3 regions of the Aquitalea sp. FJL05 genome follow, and region 3 is predicted to be linked to each of the others. Evidence: predicted binding sites of a transcription regulator. Region 3 holds the regulator's gene; each other region holds the start of a gene.
The links. The regulator sigma-54, encoded in region 3, starts transcription at its own class of promoters, with help from an activator protein. The targets are predictions, from matches to a motif close to CTGGCACGCTTCATGCTT.

Region 1 (5,774 bases), on a different contig from region 3:
AAAGGCATCGGCCGCCGGCGTGTGGCTCTGGGTTTCGCCGGGCAGGAAGGGCATGTGTTCGCGTATGCCCTCGACCAGGCTCTGCAACTGGCCCAGGCTGGGGGTTGGCTGGCGATAGCCGGCGGCAAACTTGCGCAGTGCTTCGTCCGGGGTGGTCAGCTCGGTCTGGCGCAGGAAAAACAGTGGCGGCAGGGTGTCGCACACCGGCGCGGTATCCTCGGTTTCCACCGTGCCGCTGACCTTGATGCGGATTTCCTGATGCGGGTAGTCCAGTGTCAGCACGTGCAAGATATTGCCGTAGCTGTCGGTGCTGCGATGGGCGGATTCTGGCAATTCCAGTTGCCAGTCCAGAATGCGCAGGCCATTGCCACCCTGTGGAGTCAGGCGCAAATACTGGGTGCTGTGGCGCACCGGGCTGTCGTAGCGGTACAGCGTTTCATGACTGATGGCGAGTCTCATGACCATATCCTTTGGCGTTGCCTGGTATCAGGCGGTTTCCAGATAGCTGTGATGAATTGCGCTGCCCAGCAGATTGATGTCGTCGATCAGGCTGTCCAGCGTCTGTTCCAGCCCATCGGCAAAGATGTCCTCGATGCTGCTGTAGGTGAGCCGGGCCTGGATTTCGCTGGCGCGGCGGCGCGCGGCGCGGCCGGCCTGGCCTTCGATGCGTGCCAGTACCTTGTTGATTTCACCAAAGCAGGCGCGCAGGCTGCGCGGCATGTCGTTGCGCAGGATCAGCAGCTCGGCGACCCGCTGCGGGGTGATGCTGTCGCGGTAGATGTCGCGGTAGGCTTCAAAGCCGGACACCGAGCGCAGCAGCGCGGCCCACTGGTAGTAGTCGAGGATGTTTTCCGCTTCCGGCTCGTTGTCGCTGATCTGCTTGGTTTTCACGTTGAGGATGCGCGCGGTGTTGTCGGCACGCTCCAGAAACGTCCCCAGCCGGGAGAAATGGAAGGTGTCGTTGCGCAGCATGGTGCCGTAGCCGGCACCGCGAAACAGGTGCGAGCGTTCGCGTACCCATTCCAGAAAGGTTGATGCGCTGCGGGTATCCAGCCCGCGCCGTTGCCACTCGCGCATTTCCAGCCAGGTGCCGTTGACCTGTTCCCACATTTCCGAGGTGATCTTTACCCGCACCACGTGGGCGTTTTCGCGGGCGCTGCGCATGCAGTTGTAGATGCTGCCGGGGTTGTCGCCATCCAGCGCCAGATAGTGCAATACGGTCTGCGGGGTGGGGGTGCGGTGACGCTGCAGAAAATTGGCGGTGCTGCCGGTGACATCCAGCGGCACCAGCAAGTCGTCCTGCGATGAGGCATGCAGCAGCGACATCTGCAGGCTGACATCCAGCAAGCGCGCGGTGTTCTCGGCGCGTTCCATATCACGTGCCATCCAGTACAGGCACCCTGCCATTCGGCTCAGCATGTGATGTCCTCCTTCAGAATCCAGGTGTCCTTGGTACCGCCGCCTTGGGATGAATTGACCACCAGCGAGCCTTCACGCAGGGCGACGCGGGTGAGGCCGCCGGCCACCAGCTGCACTTTCTTGCCGGACAGTACGAAGGGGCGCAGGTCGATGTGGCGCGGGGCAATGCCGGCCTCGACAAAAGTGGGGCAGGTCGACAGCGACAGCGTGGGCTGGGCGATGAAGTTGGCCGGGTCTTGCAGAATGCGCAGCCGGTAGGCGGCGATTTCCTCCTGCGTAGCTGCCGGGCCGACCAGCATGCCGTAGCCGCCGGCACCGTGGACTTCCTTCACCACCAGCTCGGGCAGGTGGTCCAGCACGTAGGCCAGATCTTCCGGCTTGCGCAGCTGCCAGGTGGGCACATTGTGCAGGATGGGTTCTTCGCCCAGATAAAAGCGGATCATGTCCGGCACATAGGGGTAGATGGACTTGTCGTCCGCCACGCCGGTCCCCACGGCATTGCACACGCTGACCCGGCCTTCACGATAGACCGACATCAGCCCCGGCACGCCCAGCATGGAACCGGCGTTGAAGGCCAGCGGGTCCAGATAGGCATCGTCCAGCCGGCGGTAGATCACATCCACCCGCTGCGGGCCGGAGGTGGTGCGCATGTAGACATGGCCGTTCTTGACGAACAGATCCTGCCCTTCCACCAGTTCCACCCCCATCTGGCTGGCGAGGAAGGCGTGTTCGAAATAGGCGCTGTTGTACTGGCCGGGGGTGAGCACCACCACGGTGGGGTTGTCCACCTCGGGCGGTGCCACGGCACGCAGGGTGTCCAGCAGCATATTGGGGTAGTGCTCGACCGGGGTGATGTCGTGGCTGGCGAACAGCTCGGGGAACAGCCGCATCATCATCTTGCGGTTTTCCAGCATGTAGCTGACGCCGGACGGGGTGCGCAGATTGTCTTCCAGCACGTAAAAGCCGCCATCGCTGTGGCGGATGATGTCCACCCCGGCGATGTGCGCGTACACCTGGCGCGGCAGGTCTATGCCCTGCATGGCCAGCTGGTAGCCGGCATTGGTGAGGATCTGCTCTGGCGGAATGATGCCGGCCTTGAGGATGTCCTGCTCGTGGTAGATGTCATGCAAAAAGCGGTTGAGTGCGGTGACGCGCTGGATGCAGCCGGCTTCCAGGGTTTTCCATTCGGCGGCGGAAATGATGCGTGGGATGGTGTCGAAAGGGATCAGCCGTTCGGCTCCGCTTTCGTCGCCGTAGACGGCAAAAGTGATGCCGACGCGGCGAAACAGGGTGTCGGCCTCGGCCTGCTTGTTGCGCAGCCAGTCGGGTGCTGCCTGGTTCAGCCAGCTGGCAAAATGCTGGTAGGACGGACGGACATCCTGTCCGGCAGCCAGCATCTCGTCGTAGTGGGTGTGATCTAGCGGTGTGATCTGGTGCATCGCGCATTCCCCCTTGGTGGCTTGTGATGAACACTACGCAATAAGCATGCCCAGCCCGTGGCAACAGGCTGGCGGCGGACGGTTGCGCACGGCGGTGCAAGCGGGGGCGGGCAGGAAGGAGGCGAGGTGGGGCTGTGCGCAGCAGTGTGCAGCAGTGTGCAGCACATGGGCAGGGCCGCTTATTTTATAGGGATTGCTTAAGACAGGGTTGACGCACTACATAAACTGCCGCGTATGCACCGGATTGAACCGGGCCGATCTGCGCTGGTGCGTGGCGGGCTTGAGAATGGTGCAGGCTGATTGGCCGCTAGCAGGGGAGGCCGGGCAGGCGGCGCGTGAGAACCGCCTGCCGTGGTACTGCTGCCGTGACGGCGGGGCTTACAGGATTTCGGCGATATTGCGCGCGGCGCGCTTGGCATCGAGGAAAATCAGCCCCAGCTTGGCTTCGCGGCGGGCAATCACGGTGAGTACGGCATCACGGCCGGCATAGCTCATCAGGATGTAGCCGTTGTCGCCCTTCACCATCACCTGTTCCAGTTCGCCGCGTGCCAGTTCCTTGGCGGTGCGTTCGCCCAGCGACAGCATGGCAGCCGCCATGGCACCGACACGGTCTTCGTCCACATCCTGCGGCAGCAGGGCGGCCATGGTCAGGCCGTCGGATGAGATGATGGCCGACGCTTCGATGTCGGCGGATGCACCGTTAAGGTCACTCAGGATGGACTTGAGCATCTGTTCACGCATGGTTTTCTCCAGTGGGTATTCTTGGCCCGCGCCGCGGGCTGCTTCTTGTTCAAGCGTAACGACGACTGAGTAGCTCGATCAGCGTCACGAAATGTTCGTCCTGCAGGCGTGGTGTGCCACCAATCACCAGCACGAAGGATTGCTGCCCGACATGCAGCGGGTAAAACCCCAGCTCGCTGTGGCCGGCCGGATTGCTGATGGCCCAGGCCAGGTTGCTGATGTTGAGGTTGTTTTTCAGCAGCAGGGCGTGGCGGCGGTTCAGCGAAATGATGTCGCCGGCCAGGGCGGCGATTTCCTCGGCCGACTCATGATGAAAGCCGGCGGTGGCGTAATACAGGCCGTTGTCGTCGGCCAGCAGGGCGCGCCCGTTGCCGGACAGCGCCGCCAGCAGCGAGGGCAGCTGGTTTTCCAGGTTGATGGCCAGCGGCGGGCGCGGCTGTTCGGTGCCGTGCACGAACTCCAGCCGCTGCAGCCGGTACAGTGTTTCCAGCCCTTTGCCCAGGTCGTTGCCACTCCATTCTTCCAGCAGGGCCTCGGTCAGCGGTACGGAATGGCCCAGCCGCAGGATCTGGGTCAGCAGAATGCGCGCGGCATCCTGCTCCGGACTTGACACGGCATAGTAGGCACCGGCAGGGCTGGCGATGGGGTAGAGCGTGTCCTTGAGCGAAAGGTGGTCTGACATAATCAGCTTTCCAGCCCGGGGTCGATGGAGAACAGCAAGGCCAGTACCAGCTTTTTCACGTCCTCGCGCGAGCGGGCATCGATTTCGAAAATGGGTGGCCGCATGTCGAATTTTTCCAGCAGGGCGGCATAGGTTTCAATGCTGGGGGTGGCGCGCAGATCGGTCTTGGTGACGCCGATCACCAGCGGTGCCGCCTTGAGCATGTCGCGGAAGGCATTGAGGAAAAACTGCAAATCCTTCACCGGATTGGCGCGGGTATTGTCCAGCAACAGGATCAGGCCGATGCCGCCCTGGCTGAGGATGTCCCACATGAAGTCGAAGCGCTCTTGCCCCGGCGTGCCGTACAGGTGCACCTTGGTGCTCTCGTCAAGCATCAGTACGCCGTAGTCCAGTGCCACCGTGGTGGTGTCCTTGCGGTTCAGCGTCATGTCGGAGGCGCGGGCATCGGTGGTGACCGGTGCGATATCGCTGATGGCACCGATGGCGGTGGTTTTGCCGGCGCCAACCGGGCCGGCGAAGATGATCTTGTTATCGTAAGCGCGCATGGGATTCCGTATTCCTGGTTACAGGCCAATGACCTTTTTCAGCAGGCGCGACAGCAATCTGCCGCTGCTCTGCGCCGGCTTGGCCGGACTGGGTGCCGGTGCCGGGCTGCTGTTCTGCGGGCTGCTGGGGGCTGCCACCGTTTCCACTTTGCCGCCGGGGCGGACCGGCTCGGTGGAAATGACCGACAGCTGGGGGCTGCGGCTGGGCAGATCCAGAATGCCGATGCCGTAGGCAGCCGCCAGATAGTTGAACAGATCTTCCGGCGGTACTTTGAGCAGGCGGGTAATCAGTTTCAGATTGACCGGCGTGCGGGTCAGAAAAGCCGTGATGCGCATGGCCTCCGGAATGGGAGGCAGCCGCGTCAGATTGGGCCAGTAGCGCAGCCGGATCGGGGTGTCGGTGGCGATGCCGCGCATCAGCCGGCCTCGGCAAGTCCAGATGGCCAGCTGCCAGGCCAGGGTTTGCGGGCGGATTTCCAGCGGCGACGGGGTGACCGCACTGTTGGCATAAGGCTGCTGGTCGACCTCATGGCTGGGGGCACTGCACAGCGACTGCAGGGTTCCCAGTGGTTGCAGCAGCAGCGCCTTGTCCTGCGCCGGCAGCAATACCAGCACCGGGACTTCGCGCACCCGGATCACCGCGGCGGTGCGCTGGCGCAGCAGGCGTGCCACCAGGCCGAACAGGCCGGCGCTGGGGTCGAAACGTTCGAAGCTGATCTTGCCGCCCGCGCTGGCCGGGCTGCTCTGGCCCTCCGGCAGCATGCTGCGCACCACTTCCGCGGTGGCGGTGTCTGCACTGTGCTCCGCCTCGGGGACAGGGTCGGGCAGATCCATCAGTTGCGGCAGGTCGGACGGGGCCGGGCTTTGCTGTTGTTGCTGGGCGGCCGCGGCGGCTCGGTGGGCCTGCTGCGACAGGGTAATGACCTCGTCCAGGGTTGGTGCCACGCT
Region 2 (5,774 bases), on a different contig from region 3:
CGTCATCTGCGCACGCTGATTGCCCTGCAGGAAACCGGCAGTGTGTCGCTGGCGGCTGAGCGGGTGTTTCTCACCCAGTCGGCCCTGTCGCATCAGCTCAAGCAGCTGGAGGCTTATTACCAGCAGCCGCTGTTCGAGCGTAAAAGCCAGCCGCTGCGCTTTACCCTGGCGGGCGAGCGCCTGCTGGCGCTGGCACGTGAGGTACTGGACAAGGTGGCATCTGCCGAGCGTGAGGTGGCGCGCATCCGCCAGGGCGAGGCGGGGGAGCTACGGGTGGCGGTGGAGTGCCACACCTGTTTCGACTGGCTGATGCCGGCGATGGACAGCTTTCGCCAGCACTGGCCGGCGGTGGAGCTGGACATTGTTTCCGGTTTTCATGCCGATCCGGTGGGGCTGTTGCTGACTCGGCGCGCCGATTTGGCCATCGTGTCGGAAGCCGAGCCGCAGGCCGGCATCGTCCACCAGCCCTTGTTTGCCTATGAGATGGTGGGGATTGTGGCGCGTGATCATCCGCTGGCGGAAAAGAAGGTGTGGCAGGCGCAGGACTTTGCCAATGAAACGCTGATCCACTATCCGGTACCGGACGAGATGCTGGATTTATGGCGCAAGGTGCTGCTGCCCGCCGGGGTCAGCCCATTGCGCCGTACCAGCGAGCTGACGGTGGCCATTATCCAGCTGGTGGCCAGCCGGCGCGGCGTGGCGGCGCTGCCGTTCTGGGCGGTCAAGCCCTATCTGGAGCGCGGCTATGTGGTGGCGCGGCGGATTGGCGAGCAGGGGCTGAGCAGCGAGCTGTACGCTGCCTTACGCAGCGAGGATGCCGGGCTAGCCTATATGCAGGATTTTCTCAGCACGGTGCGGGAGCGCAGCTTTGCCACGCTCCCCGGGCTGACCGTGCTGGAGGGCTGACGCACGATTGTGGGCTTCAGGCCTGCTCGTCATGGGCTTCCATGCCCAGTTCCTGAATCTTGCGGGTGAGGGTGTTGCGGCCCCAGCCCAGCAGATGCGCGGCTTCCACCTTGCGTCCGCCAGTGTGGGCCAGGCCGGTGCGGATGCAGCTTTCCTCAAAGCGCCGGCACAGGTCGTCGATGATGCCCACCTCGCCGGCACGCAGGCGGCGTGCCACTTCTTCGGCCAGGCCCAGCGTCCAGTCGACCACATGCACGCTGCTGCTGGCCACCGGGCTGCCTTCGCCGTCCGTTACCGGGCTGGCGGCTTCCGGTTCGCGCAGTTCAGCCGGCAGGTCGCCCACCTCTACTTGCTGGCCCGGTGCCATCACAGTGATCCATTGGCACAGGTTTTCCAGCTCGCGCACATTGCCGGTGAAACTGTGGAACTTGATCACCTCCATCGCGGCATCGGTCAGCCGTTTCGGCTCCACGCCCAGGCTGCTGGCACTCTTGGCCAGGAAATGGCGGGTCAGTAGCGGAATGTCTTCGCGGCGTTCGCGCAGCGGTGGCAGACGCAGACGGATCACGTTCAGGCGGTGGAACAGGTCTTCGCGAAACAGGCCGCGCTTGACCCGGTCTTCCAGATGCTGATGGGTGGCGGCAATCACCCGCACATTGGCCTTGATCGGCACATGGCCGCCCACGCGGTAGAAATGACCATCGGACAGCACGCGCAGCAGGCGGGTTTGCAGCTCGGTGGGCATGTCGCCGATTTCATCCAGAAACAGTGTGCCGCCTTCGGCTTCTTCGAAGCGGCCACGACGGGTGGCCAGTGCGCCGGTAAACGCGCCTTTCTCATGGCCGAACAGCTCCGATTCCAGCAGGTCTTTCGGGATGGCGGCGGTGTTCAGGGCGATGAAGGGCTTGCTCGCCCGTACCGAGTGACGGTGCAGCGCCTCGGCCACTCTTTCCTTGCCGGTACCGGATTCACCGGTAATCAGCACGGTGACATGTGATTGCGACAGCCGGCCGATGGCGCGGAATACGTCTTGCATGGCCGGGGCCTGGCCTAGCAGCACCGGCATGGCTTCCACGCCGCCGCTGGCTTCGATCTGGCTATTGCTCTCAGCCAGCGCGCGTTCGATCAGCTGTACTGCCTGGTCGACATCAAAGGGCTTGGGCAGGTATTCGAAGGCCCCGCCCTGAAAGGCGGCCACGGCCGAATCCAGGTCGGAGTGCGCGGTCATGATGATGACCGGCAGCTGCGGGTGGTCGGCCTTGACCCGCGACAGGAACTTCAGACCATCCGTGCCGGGCATGCGGATATCGGAAATGATGACGCGCGGGGTGTTGTCATACAGGGCATTGAGTGCGTCGTCTGCACTGGAAAAGCTGTCAAAGCCGATGCCGCTGCGGCCGAGTGCCTTTTCCAGTACCCAGCGGATGGCCTTGTCGTCATCGATGATCCACACCGGGTTATTCATAGCAGCCCTCGTTTCTGTTATTTGGGTTCAATCCGTATTGCTGAAAGGCAGCATTACGGTAAAGCAGGTCTGGCCGGGGCGGGATTCGAATTCGATGCTGCCGCCATGCTGGTGCACATAGGCCTGGGCCAGTGTCAGCCCCAGACCGGTGCCTTCGGCGCGTCCGGTCACCAGCGGATAGAAAATGTGATCCCTGATTTCCTCCGGAATGCCGGGGCCGTTGTCGACAATCTGCAATTTTAATGCCAGCCCGTGACGCTTGCGCGCCAGCGTCACCTGACGGGCCACGCGGGTGCGCAAAATCACCTCGCCGCTGGCCTTCATGGCCTGGATGGCGTTCTTGACGATATTCAACACCACCTGGATCAGCTGCTCCTTGTCCGCCACCATGTGCGGCAGGCTGGTGTCGTAGTCGCGACGGATGGACAGGCCTTGTGGATACTCGGCCAGGGCAATGCTGCGCACCCGTTCCAGCACTTCGTGGATATTGATTTCGCTGCGGACATGGCGGCGATGCGGGGCCAGCAGGCGGTCAACCAGCGACTGCAGGCGCAGCGCTTCTTCCTGGATGACTTCGGTGTATTCCTTCAGCTCCGGCCGGTCGGACAGCTCGTGTTCCAGCAGCTGTGCCGCACCGCGAATACCGCCCAGCGGATTCTTGATTTCATGGGCCAGATTGCGGATTAGCTCGCGATTGGCCTGCTGTTGCAGCAACAGGCGCTCTTCGTTGGCGATTTTCAGCTGCTGGTCGAGTGGCCGCAATTCCACCAGCGCCAGCCGGCTTTCGGCATCCACCGGCGTCACCGACAGGGCGATATGCAGCGGCTGCTCGCCATGCGGGGTGCGCAGCTCCAGATCGTGCTCGATGTAGCCAGCGTTGTGCTGCAGGGCGGTGCTCAGTGCCTGGCGCAGGGCCGGGCTGTCCTGAAACAGCTCGAACAGGGTGTGGCGCAACAGCTCGCGCCGGCCGATGGCCAACAGGTTTTCACACGCGGGATTGGCGAATTCCAGTACGCCGTCGGCTCTGGTGATCAGAACCGGGGTGTCGAGTAATTCCAGGCCGGCAAAGCTGGGAGAGTTCATGGTGCTCCGGATCGAAGAGGGCTGTGCCTGGTGCTGTTAGCAATAAGCACGCCAAGCCAGAGCACAGCGAATGCACGATTACGGAGTTAATTATGCACCATTATTGTGCAGAGGATGTGGCCTGCCCCAATTCGCGGCGCAGTGCATCAACATTCTTCTGCCGCTCGGTCACCGCGTCTTTCAGCTTCTGCACCCGGTCGAGGTATTTCTGGTAGTTGCGGGTTTCATCGCCATTACGGGTGGCGGCACCGTCGGTGTAAGCCTTCTGGGCGTCAGCCAGCGCTTTCTGCTCATTGGCCAGCTCGTTTTCCAGAATCTTGCGTCGGCCTTGGTCGCGCTTGTTCTGGGTGCCATTGTCGACATTGGGGTAGCCATCCGGGGTGGAGGCCGATTTGCTGCCTGCATTAGCCGCCGGCTTGCTCTTGCTGCTGTTGCCATAGGTGGACAGTGGTGCCAGATGCATGGGCTTGGCACCCTTGATCGGCACATTGGTGAAGGTGACATTGCCGTTGGCGTCTATGTATTTGTACACCTCGGCCTGGGCGAGGCTGCAACTGAGCAGCAGACAAAAGGCAAGCGTTTTCATGGGAGTCCGCATCAGCAAGGAAATACAGGATGGTAGTGGCGATATGATAAGCAAAAGCCCGGCCCGCGTCACATCGGCCTGTCGTTTGGCTGGGGGCAAGGGTGCGTTGGTCCCCTGCCTTCTTGTTCTGCCGTCTGGTGCTACATGATCAGGAAAGGCTGCCGGTCGGCCTCGCTCGGCTTGTGCTTGGCCGGATGACATGAAAAAACCCGCATGGCCATGAGCCATGCGGGTTTTGCCATAGCCGCCGGAATGCTCCGGCGGCGGCTTGCCATTACAGCGAGTAGTACATCGCGAATTCGACCGGGTGGGTCGTCATGCGAGTCAGGTTCACTTCCTGCATCTTCAGTTCGATGTAGGCGTCGATCCACTCGTTGGAGAACACACCGCCACGGGTCAGGAAGTCGCGGTCTGCGTCCAGCGCGGCCAGGGCTTCGTCCAGGCTGGCGCATACGGTCGGGATCAGCTTGTCTTCTTCCGGCGGCAGGTCGTACAGGTTCTTGTCAGCAGCATCGCCCGGGTGGATCTTGTTCTGGATACCATCCAGACCGGCCATCAGCAGAGCGGAGAAGCACAGGTACGGGTTAGCCAGCGGATCCGGGAAGCGGGCTTCGATACGACGGCCCTTCGGATTGGCTACGTGCGGGATACGGATGGAAGCGGAACGGTTCTTGGCGGAGTAAGCCAGTTTTACCGGGGCTTCGTAATGCGGTACCAGACGCTTGTAGGAGTTGGTGCCCGGGTTGGTGATGGCGTTCAGTGCCTTGGCGTGCTTGATGATACCGCCGATATAGTACAGGGCGGTTTCGGACAGGCCAGCGTAGCCGTCACCGGCAAACAGGTTCTTGCCGTCTTTCCAGATGGACTGGTGTACGTGCATGCCGGAACCGTTGTCGCCAACGATGGGCTTGGGCATGAAGGTAGCGGTCTTGCCGTAGCTGTGTGCCACGTTCTGTACCACGTATTTCAGGATCTGGGTCCAGTCGGCACGCTGGGTCAGGGTGCTGAACTTGGTACCGATTTCCATCTGGCCGGCGGTGGCCACTTCGTGGTGATGCACTTCAACCGGCACACCCAGTTCTTCCAGCAGCAGAACCATGGCGGAACGCAGGTCTTGCGCGGAGTCAACCGGCGGAACCGGGAAGTAACCACCCTTGACACCCGGACGGTGACCGGTGTTGCCACCTTCGAATTCTTCAGCGGAGGCCCAGGCAGCTTCTTCGGACTTGATCTTCACGAAGCAGCCGGACATGTCGGTGCCCCAGGTGATGCTGTCGAAGACGAAGAATTCCGGTTCCGGGCCAAAGTAGGCGGTGTCGCCCATGCCGGATGCCTTCAGGTAGGCTTCGGCGCGCTTGGCGATGGAGCGCGGATCGCGGTCGTAACCCTTGCCGTCGGCCGGGTCGATCACGTCACACGACATGAATACGGTCGCTTCGTCGAAGAAGGGGTCAATCTTGGCGGTAGCCGGGTCAGCCATCAGCAGCATGTCGGAGGCCTGAATGCCTTTCCAGCCTGCGATGGAGGAGCCGTCGAAGGCGTGGCCGTGCTCGAACCATTCATCAGCATCTTCCAGCAGAACGTGTGCCGGGATGGTAACGTGTTGTTCTTTACCACGGGTATCAGTAAAGCGCAGGTCTACGAACTTGACGTCGTTTTCTTGAATCAGCTTGACTACGTCTGCAACCGCCATGAATGTTCTCCTAAAGGCAACGTGCATCGAAAGCAATATTG
Region 3 (5,774 bases):
ACGCCCAGGGCGAAGAAAGCAAATCCTTCTACGTGCAGGACGGGCTGGGCCTCAAGCTACTGCAGTCCACCGGGGTCAAGCTGGCCATCATCTCCGGCCGGGCCGACCGCTGTGTCGAGCATCGCGCCCGCGCGCTGGGCATCGATTTCTATTTCGGCGGCATCCACAACAAGCAGGAAGCGCTGGCCCAATTGCTGGAGCAGGCCAATGTCAGCGCCGAACAATGCGCCTTCATCGGTGACGATCTGATCGACCTGCCGGTGCTGCGCCGTGTCGGGCTGGCCGTGGCGGTACCGGCCGCCCCCACCCTGGTGCGCCAGCACGCCCATTACGTCACCGGTTTTCCCGGTGGCCAGGGTGCGGTGCGTGAACTGGCCGAACTCATCATGCAGGCTCAGGGCAACTTCGATGCCATCCTGGCCAGGTATCTGGCATGATCCGCTCGCACCGGCTGTTTCCCATCCTGCTGGTCCTCATCACCGGCCTGCTGACGGTCTGGCTGGATACCGTATCGCGTTGGGAGCCCAGCAAGCGCGAACTCGACCCCAACAAGCCGGAAGTCGTGGTTGATGCTGTCGTCGCTACCCGCTACGACCCCAAGGGCATGCTGCAGGAAAAAATGATTGCCAGCCGCATGTGGCAGTACCCTGACCGCACCGAGTCCTATTTCGAAACGCCGGACCTGCAAAGCTACAAGAACGGTGTACTCGCCTACCACGCCATTGGCGAAAGCGGGCGCTATAACAGCAAGACCAGACAGGCGCTGTTTGACAAGAAAGTCACGCTGATCCAGCCGGCCAGTGCAGAGCAGCCGGAAACCCGCGTGGTCAGCAGCAATATGCGTATCGATACCGTGCGCCACATCGCGCAGGCCGCCACGCTGACCCACTTCTATCACGGCAAGTCGAGCGGCAGTGCCGTCGGCTTCATCTATGAACAGCAGACCGGCCAATTGCAGCTGCTGTCCAATGCAAAGGTCACCTATGAAAAATAAATGCCGCACTTACGCCCGCCTGGCCTTGCTGGCGCTTTCCCTGTGCGCGGGCCACAGTGCACACGCCGAAAAGGCCGACCGCGACAAACCCATTGAAATCAGTGCAGATCGCGGCAATCTCGACCAGCTCAAGGGCGTTACCGTCTGGCAGGGCAATGTCATCATCGTGCAAGGCACGTTGAAACTGAACGCCGACCGCGCCACCGTCACCCAGGACAAGCAGGGCAACCAGACCATGCAGGCCACCGGGCGTCAGGTACTGTTCCGCCAGAAAATGGATGGAAAAAACGAATGGATTGAAGGCCAGGCCAACCAACTGGACTACAACACGGTCAGCCATGTCGCCGTCCTCACCGGCAATGCCCGCGTCAAGCGCGGCAACGATCTGGTCATCGGCAACGTCATCACCTACAACACCGAAACCGAGCTGTATGAAGTCAGCAGCGGCGCCAGCAGCAATGGCGGCCGCGTCACCGCCATCATCCAGCCCAAGCCCAGGGACACCACCGCCCCTGCCGCCAAGAAACCCGACGGAAACGCACCATGAGCGGCCCCAGCATTCTGAAAGTCGAGCGGCTGAAAAAGCGCTTCAAGAAACGTACCGTCGTCAAGGATGTCGCCCTGCAGATCCAGAGCGGCGAAGTGGTCGGCCTGCTCGGCCCCAACGGCGCGGGCAAAACCACCAGTTTTTACATGATTGTCGGCCTGATCGGCGCCGATGAAGGTGAAATCACCCTGGATGGCAGCAGCATCACCCACCTGCCCATCCACCAGCGCGCCCGCCTTGGCCTTGGTTACCTGCCGCAGGAAGCCTCGATTTTCCGCAAGATGACGGTGGAGGAAAACATCACCGCCGTACTGGAAATCGCCGGCTACAAAGGTGACAAGCTGGAAAAGGAACTCAGCCTGCTGCTGGACGACCTCAATATCGCCCACCTGCGCGAAAGCAATGCCCTGTCGCTGTCCGGCGGCGAAAGACGCCGGGTGGAAATCGCCCGCGTACTGGCCACCCGCCCGCGCTTCATCCTGCTGGACGAGCCTTTTGCCGGCGTCGACCCGATTGCCGTGATCGACATCCAGAAAATCATCACCTTCCTGCAACAACGTGGCATCGGCGTACTGATTACCGACCACAACGTACGGGAAACCCTGCGCATCTGTGACCGCGCCTACATCATCAGCGACGGCTCGGTACTGGCCTCCGGCGAACCGGAAGAACTGGTCAACAACGAGAAAGTGCGCCAGGTCTACCTTGGCGAACACTTCCACCTGTAAGCCATGAAACAGTCACTACAGCTCAGGGTTTCACAGCAACTCACGCTTACCCCGCAACTGCAGCAGTCGATCAAGCTGCTGCAGCTGTCCACCCTCGACCTGCAAACCGAAGTCGAGCGCTTCCTGCTGGACAACCCCATGCTGGAACGCGGCGACGACACCCCGACACAAGAAGGCAGCACCAGTACCAGCGACACGCCGGCGGCCGGAGAAGAGAGCACGCCCGCCTCCGACAGCAATGACAGCGACAGCAACCCGCGTGACGACAGCAGCGGCGAACTCACCGACTGGGGCAGCGGCAGCCGCCGCAACGACGGCGACGACGAGTTCGACCCCATGCTCAACGTCCCCTGCCCGGTCAGCCTGCGCGAACATCTGCTGGCCCAGCTGGGCGAACTGACGCTCCCCACCCGCGATCAGGCCATCGTGCAATTGCTGATCGAAGAACTGGACGACAACGGCTTTCTCAGCGTCGATCTGGAAGAACTGGCCAGTCATTTGCCGCTGGAACTGGAGCTGGAAGCCGACGAACTGATGGTCGGCCTGCGCCTGTTGCAGCAGTTCGATCCGGCCGGCATCGCCGCGCGCTCGCTGGCCGAATCGCTCTGCCTGCAGCTGGACCGTCTGCCACCGCAGGAAAACGGCCATGCCCTGGCGCGCAAGATCGTGGCAGAACACCTCGGTTTGCTGGGCAATCGCGACTATACCCGGCTCAAACGCCTACTCGGCGTCGACGACGCCGCCATCCGCCAGGCCCAGCAACTGATCGCCCGGCTGACCCCCCATCCGGCAGCCGGTTTCGGTGGCGAGGACGTGCACTACGTCATCCCCGATGTCACCGTGCGCAAACGCCGCGGCCGCTGGGTGGCCGAACTCAACAACGGTGCCGTACCCCGGCTGCGGGTCAACCAGCTGTATGCCCAGATGCTGTCGGAAAACCGTGCCGGTGCAGGCGAGCTTTCCGGCCGCCTGCAGGAAGCAAAATGGCTGGTCAAGAACATCCAGCAGCGATTTGACACTATCCTGAAAGTGTCGGAAGCTATAGTGGAAAGGCAGCAAGCGTTCTTTGAACACGGAGAAGTGGCCATGCGTCCGCTCATCCTGCGCGATATCGCAGACGAGCTGGGACTGCATGAATCAACCGTTTCCCGGGTGACTACCCAGAAATACCTGCTCTGCCCGCGCGGCTTGTTCGAGCTGAAATATTTCTTCGGCAGTTCCCTGGAAACCGACAGTGGCGGCGAATGCTCGGCCACTGCCATCAAGGCCCATATCCGCCGCATGATAGACGGCGAAAATACGGCCAAGCCACTTTCTGACAGCGCCATTGCCGACGAATTGGGTAAACAGGGCATGCAGGTTGCAAGACGTACCGTTGCGAAGTATCGTGAAGCTATGCAGATTCCACCGGTCAACCTGCGCAAGGCATTGTAGGACGCCTTGAAGAATATCCGCTTGCCCGGCCGACCCGACCGGGCAGTCAACACAAGAAGGAGTTAGGGTATGAACCTCAAAGTAACCGGTCTCCACCTCGAAGTAACCCCGGCCCTCCGCGAATTTCTGGAAAGCAAGCTGGAACGTATCACCCGCCATGTCGATCACGTTATCGACGTTACCGTCACACTGTCGGTAGACAAGCTGGTGCAAAAGGCAGAAGTCAACGTTCACCTCTCCGGCAAGGACATCCACGTAGAAGCCACCGACTCCGATATGTACGCTGCCATCGACTCGCTGATGGACAAGCTGGATCGACAGGTACTCAAGCACAAGGAAAAACAGAGCGAACACCGCGTGACTCCGCAGGTTCAACCGGAAGCCACCCTGTAATCACCTGACCGACGATGCGGGAACCCAGCGGGTTCCCGTTTTTATTTGCACGGAGCCTTTTTCATTTTGATGAAGGCAACGTAGAATTGGCCAGTTTTTGTAGCCGCGTGCACACATTCCTATGAGCCTGATCGGCAAAATCCTGACACAGGATCACATCCTCCCGGACCTGGATGTCGCCAGCAAGAAGCGCGTCTTCGAGCAGGTGGGCCTCCTTATCGAAAACACCCACGGCATTGCGCGCAGTGAAATTTTCGACTGCCTGTTTGCCCGGGAAAAGCTCGGCTCCACCGGACTGGGCCAGGGAGTCGCCATTCCGCATGGCCGTGCCCGTGGTCTGAAGGAAGCCGCCGGCATCTTCATTCGGCTGAAGAACCCCATCCCCTTCGATGCGCCGGATGGCAAGCCGGTGCAAAGCCTGTTTGTACTGCTGGTACCGGAACAAGCCACCGACCTGCACCTGCAGGTACTGTCGGAACTGGCCCAGCTCTTCTCCAGCAAACAGCTGCGCGAACAATTGCTGACTGCCACCAACCGCGCCGAGCTCTACCAGTTGCTCACTGCATGGAATACCAATAATGCCTAGCATCACCGTGCGCCGGCTGTATCAGGACAATCAGCAAAAGCTCAATCTGACCTGGGTGGCCGGCACCGGTGGTGCCGACAGCCCCATCGGCAATGACGAGCAGCGCCCTACGCTGGCACTGGTGGGTCACCTCAACTTCATCCACCCCAACCGTGTACAGGTGTTGGGTCTGGCCGAAGTCGACTACCTGAACCGGCTGGAACAGTCCGCCGCCAAGACCGCGCTGGACCAGCTGTTCCACAAGACCATGTCGGTGGTGATGGTGGCCAATGGCCAGCAGGTACCCAAGCTGCTGCGCGACTACTGCCACACCCATAACGTGCCACTGATGAGCACGCCGCTGGAAAGCCCCTACCTGATGGATGTGCTGCGCATCTATCTGGCGCGTGCGCTGGCGGTTTCAACAGTGCTACATGGGGTTTTTCTCGATGTGCTGGAAATCGGCGTGCTGATCATGGGCGACTCGGCCATGGGCAAGAGCGAGCTGGCACTGGAACTGATTTCACGCGGTCACGGCATGGTGGCCGATGACGCAGTGGAACTCTACCGCATCGGCCCGGAAACACTGGAAGGCCGCTGCCCGCCCCTGCTGCGCGACTTTCTGGAAGTGCGCGGCCTGGGCATTCTGAATATCCGCACCATTTTCGGTGAAACCGCCGTCCGGCCGAAAAAGGTGCTCAAACTGATCATCCATCTGGTCAAAGCCAACGACCAGGCCATGCAGGCACTGGATCGGCTGAATATCCAGTCCGAAACCCAGGACATTCTGGGTGTCACCGTACGCAAGGTGGTGCTGCCAGTGGCTGCAGGCCGCAACTTGGCCGTGCTGGTGGAAGCGGCAGTACGCAATTACATCCTGCAACTGCGTGGCATCGACAGCACGCGTGAATTCATCGAACGCCATACCAACTTCCTCAGAGATCAGGAAAATGCGCCTGATATTGATTAGCGGCCTGTCCGGCTCCGGCAAATCCATTGCCCTGCGCGCGCTGGAGGACTCCGGCTATTATTGCGTGGACAATCTGCCAGCCACCATGCTGCATGAGGCCATGTCGCTGTATGCCGACTATGGCTACGAGCAAATCGCCATCA

Region 1: the regulator sigma-54 is predicted to act here: its motif matches at 2,894-2,911, upstream of DBR44_RS08275 (circularly permuted type 2 ATP-grasp protein).
Region 2: the regulator sigma-54 is predicted to act here: its motif matches at 3,492-3,509, upstream of glnL (nitrogen regulation protein NR(II)).

The regions. Positions count from the first base shown of each region.
Region 1 is NZ_QAJS01000009.1:32,880-38,653, forward strand. Features, by position in the region: gene DBR44_RS08265 (transglutaminase family protein) at 1-459, opposite strand, end outside; gene DBR44_RS08270 (alpha-E domain-containing protein) at 487-1,419, opposite strand; gene DBR44_RS08275 (circularly permuted type 2 ATP-grasp protein) at 1,413-2,858, opposite strand; gene DBR44_RS08280 (roadblock/LC7 domain-containing protein) at 3,237-3,599, opposite strand; gene DBR44_RS08285 (roadblock/LC7 domain-containing protein) at 3,649-4,281, opposite strand; gene DBR44_RS08290 (ATP/GTP-binding protein) at 4,284-4,826, opposite strand; gene DBR44_RS08295 (hypothetical protein) at 4,845-5,774, opposite strand, start outside.
Region 2 is NZ_QAJS01000016.1:111,728-117,501, forward strand. Features, by position in the region: gene DBR44_RS14390 (LysR family transcriptional regulator) at 1-906, shown strand, start outside; gene ntrC (nitrogen regulation protein NR(I)) at 923-2,371, opposite strand; gene glnL (nitrogen regulation protein NR(II)) at 2,399-3,454, opposite strand; gene DBR44_RS14405 (DUF4124 domain-containing protein) at 3,555-4,040, opposite strand; gene glnA (type I glutamate--ammonia ligase) at 4,315-5,733, opposite strand.
Region 3 is NZ_QAJS01000006.1:302,547-308,320, forward strand. Features, by position in the region: gene DBR44_RS06200 (HAD family hydrolase) at 1-437, shown strand, start outside; gene lptC (LPS export ABC transporter periplasmic protein LptC) at 434-994, shown strand; gene lptA (lipopolysaccharide transport periplasmic protein LptA) at 984-1,541, shown strand; gene lptB (LPS export ABC transporter ATP-binding protein) at 1,538-2,269, shown strand; gene DBR44_RS06220 (RNA polymerase factor sigma-54) at 2,273-3,703, shown strand; gene hpf (ribosome hibernation-promoting factor, HPF/YfiA family) at 3,773-4,096, shown strand; gene ptsN (PTS IIA-like nitrogen regulatory protein PtsN) at 4,218-4,682, shown strand; gene hprK (HPr(Ser) kinase/phosphatase) at 4,675-5,631, shown strand; gene rapZ (RNase adapter RapZ) at 5,612-5,774, shown strand, end outside.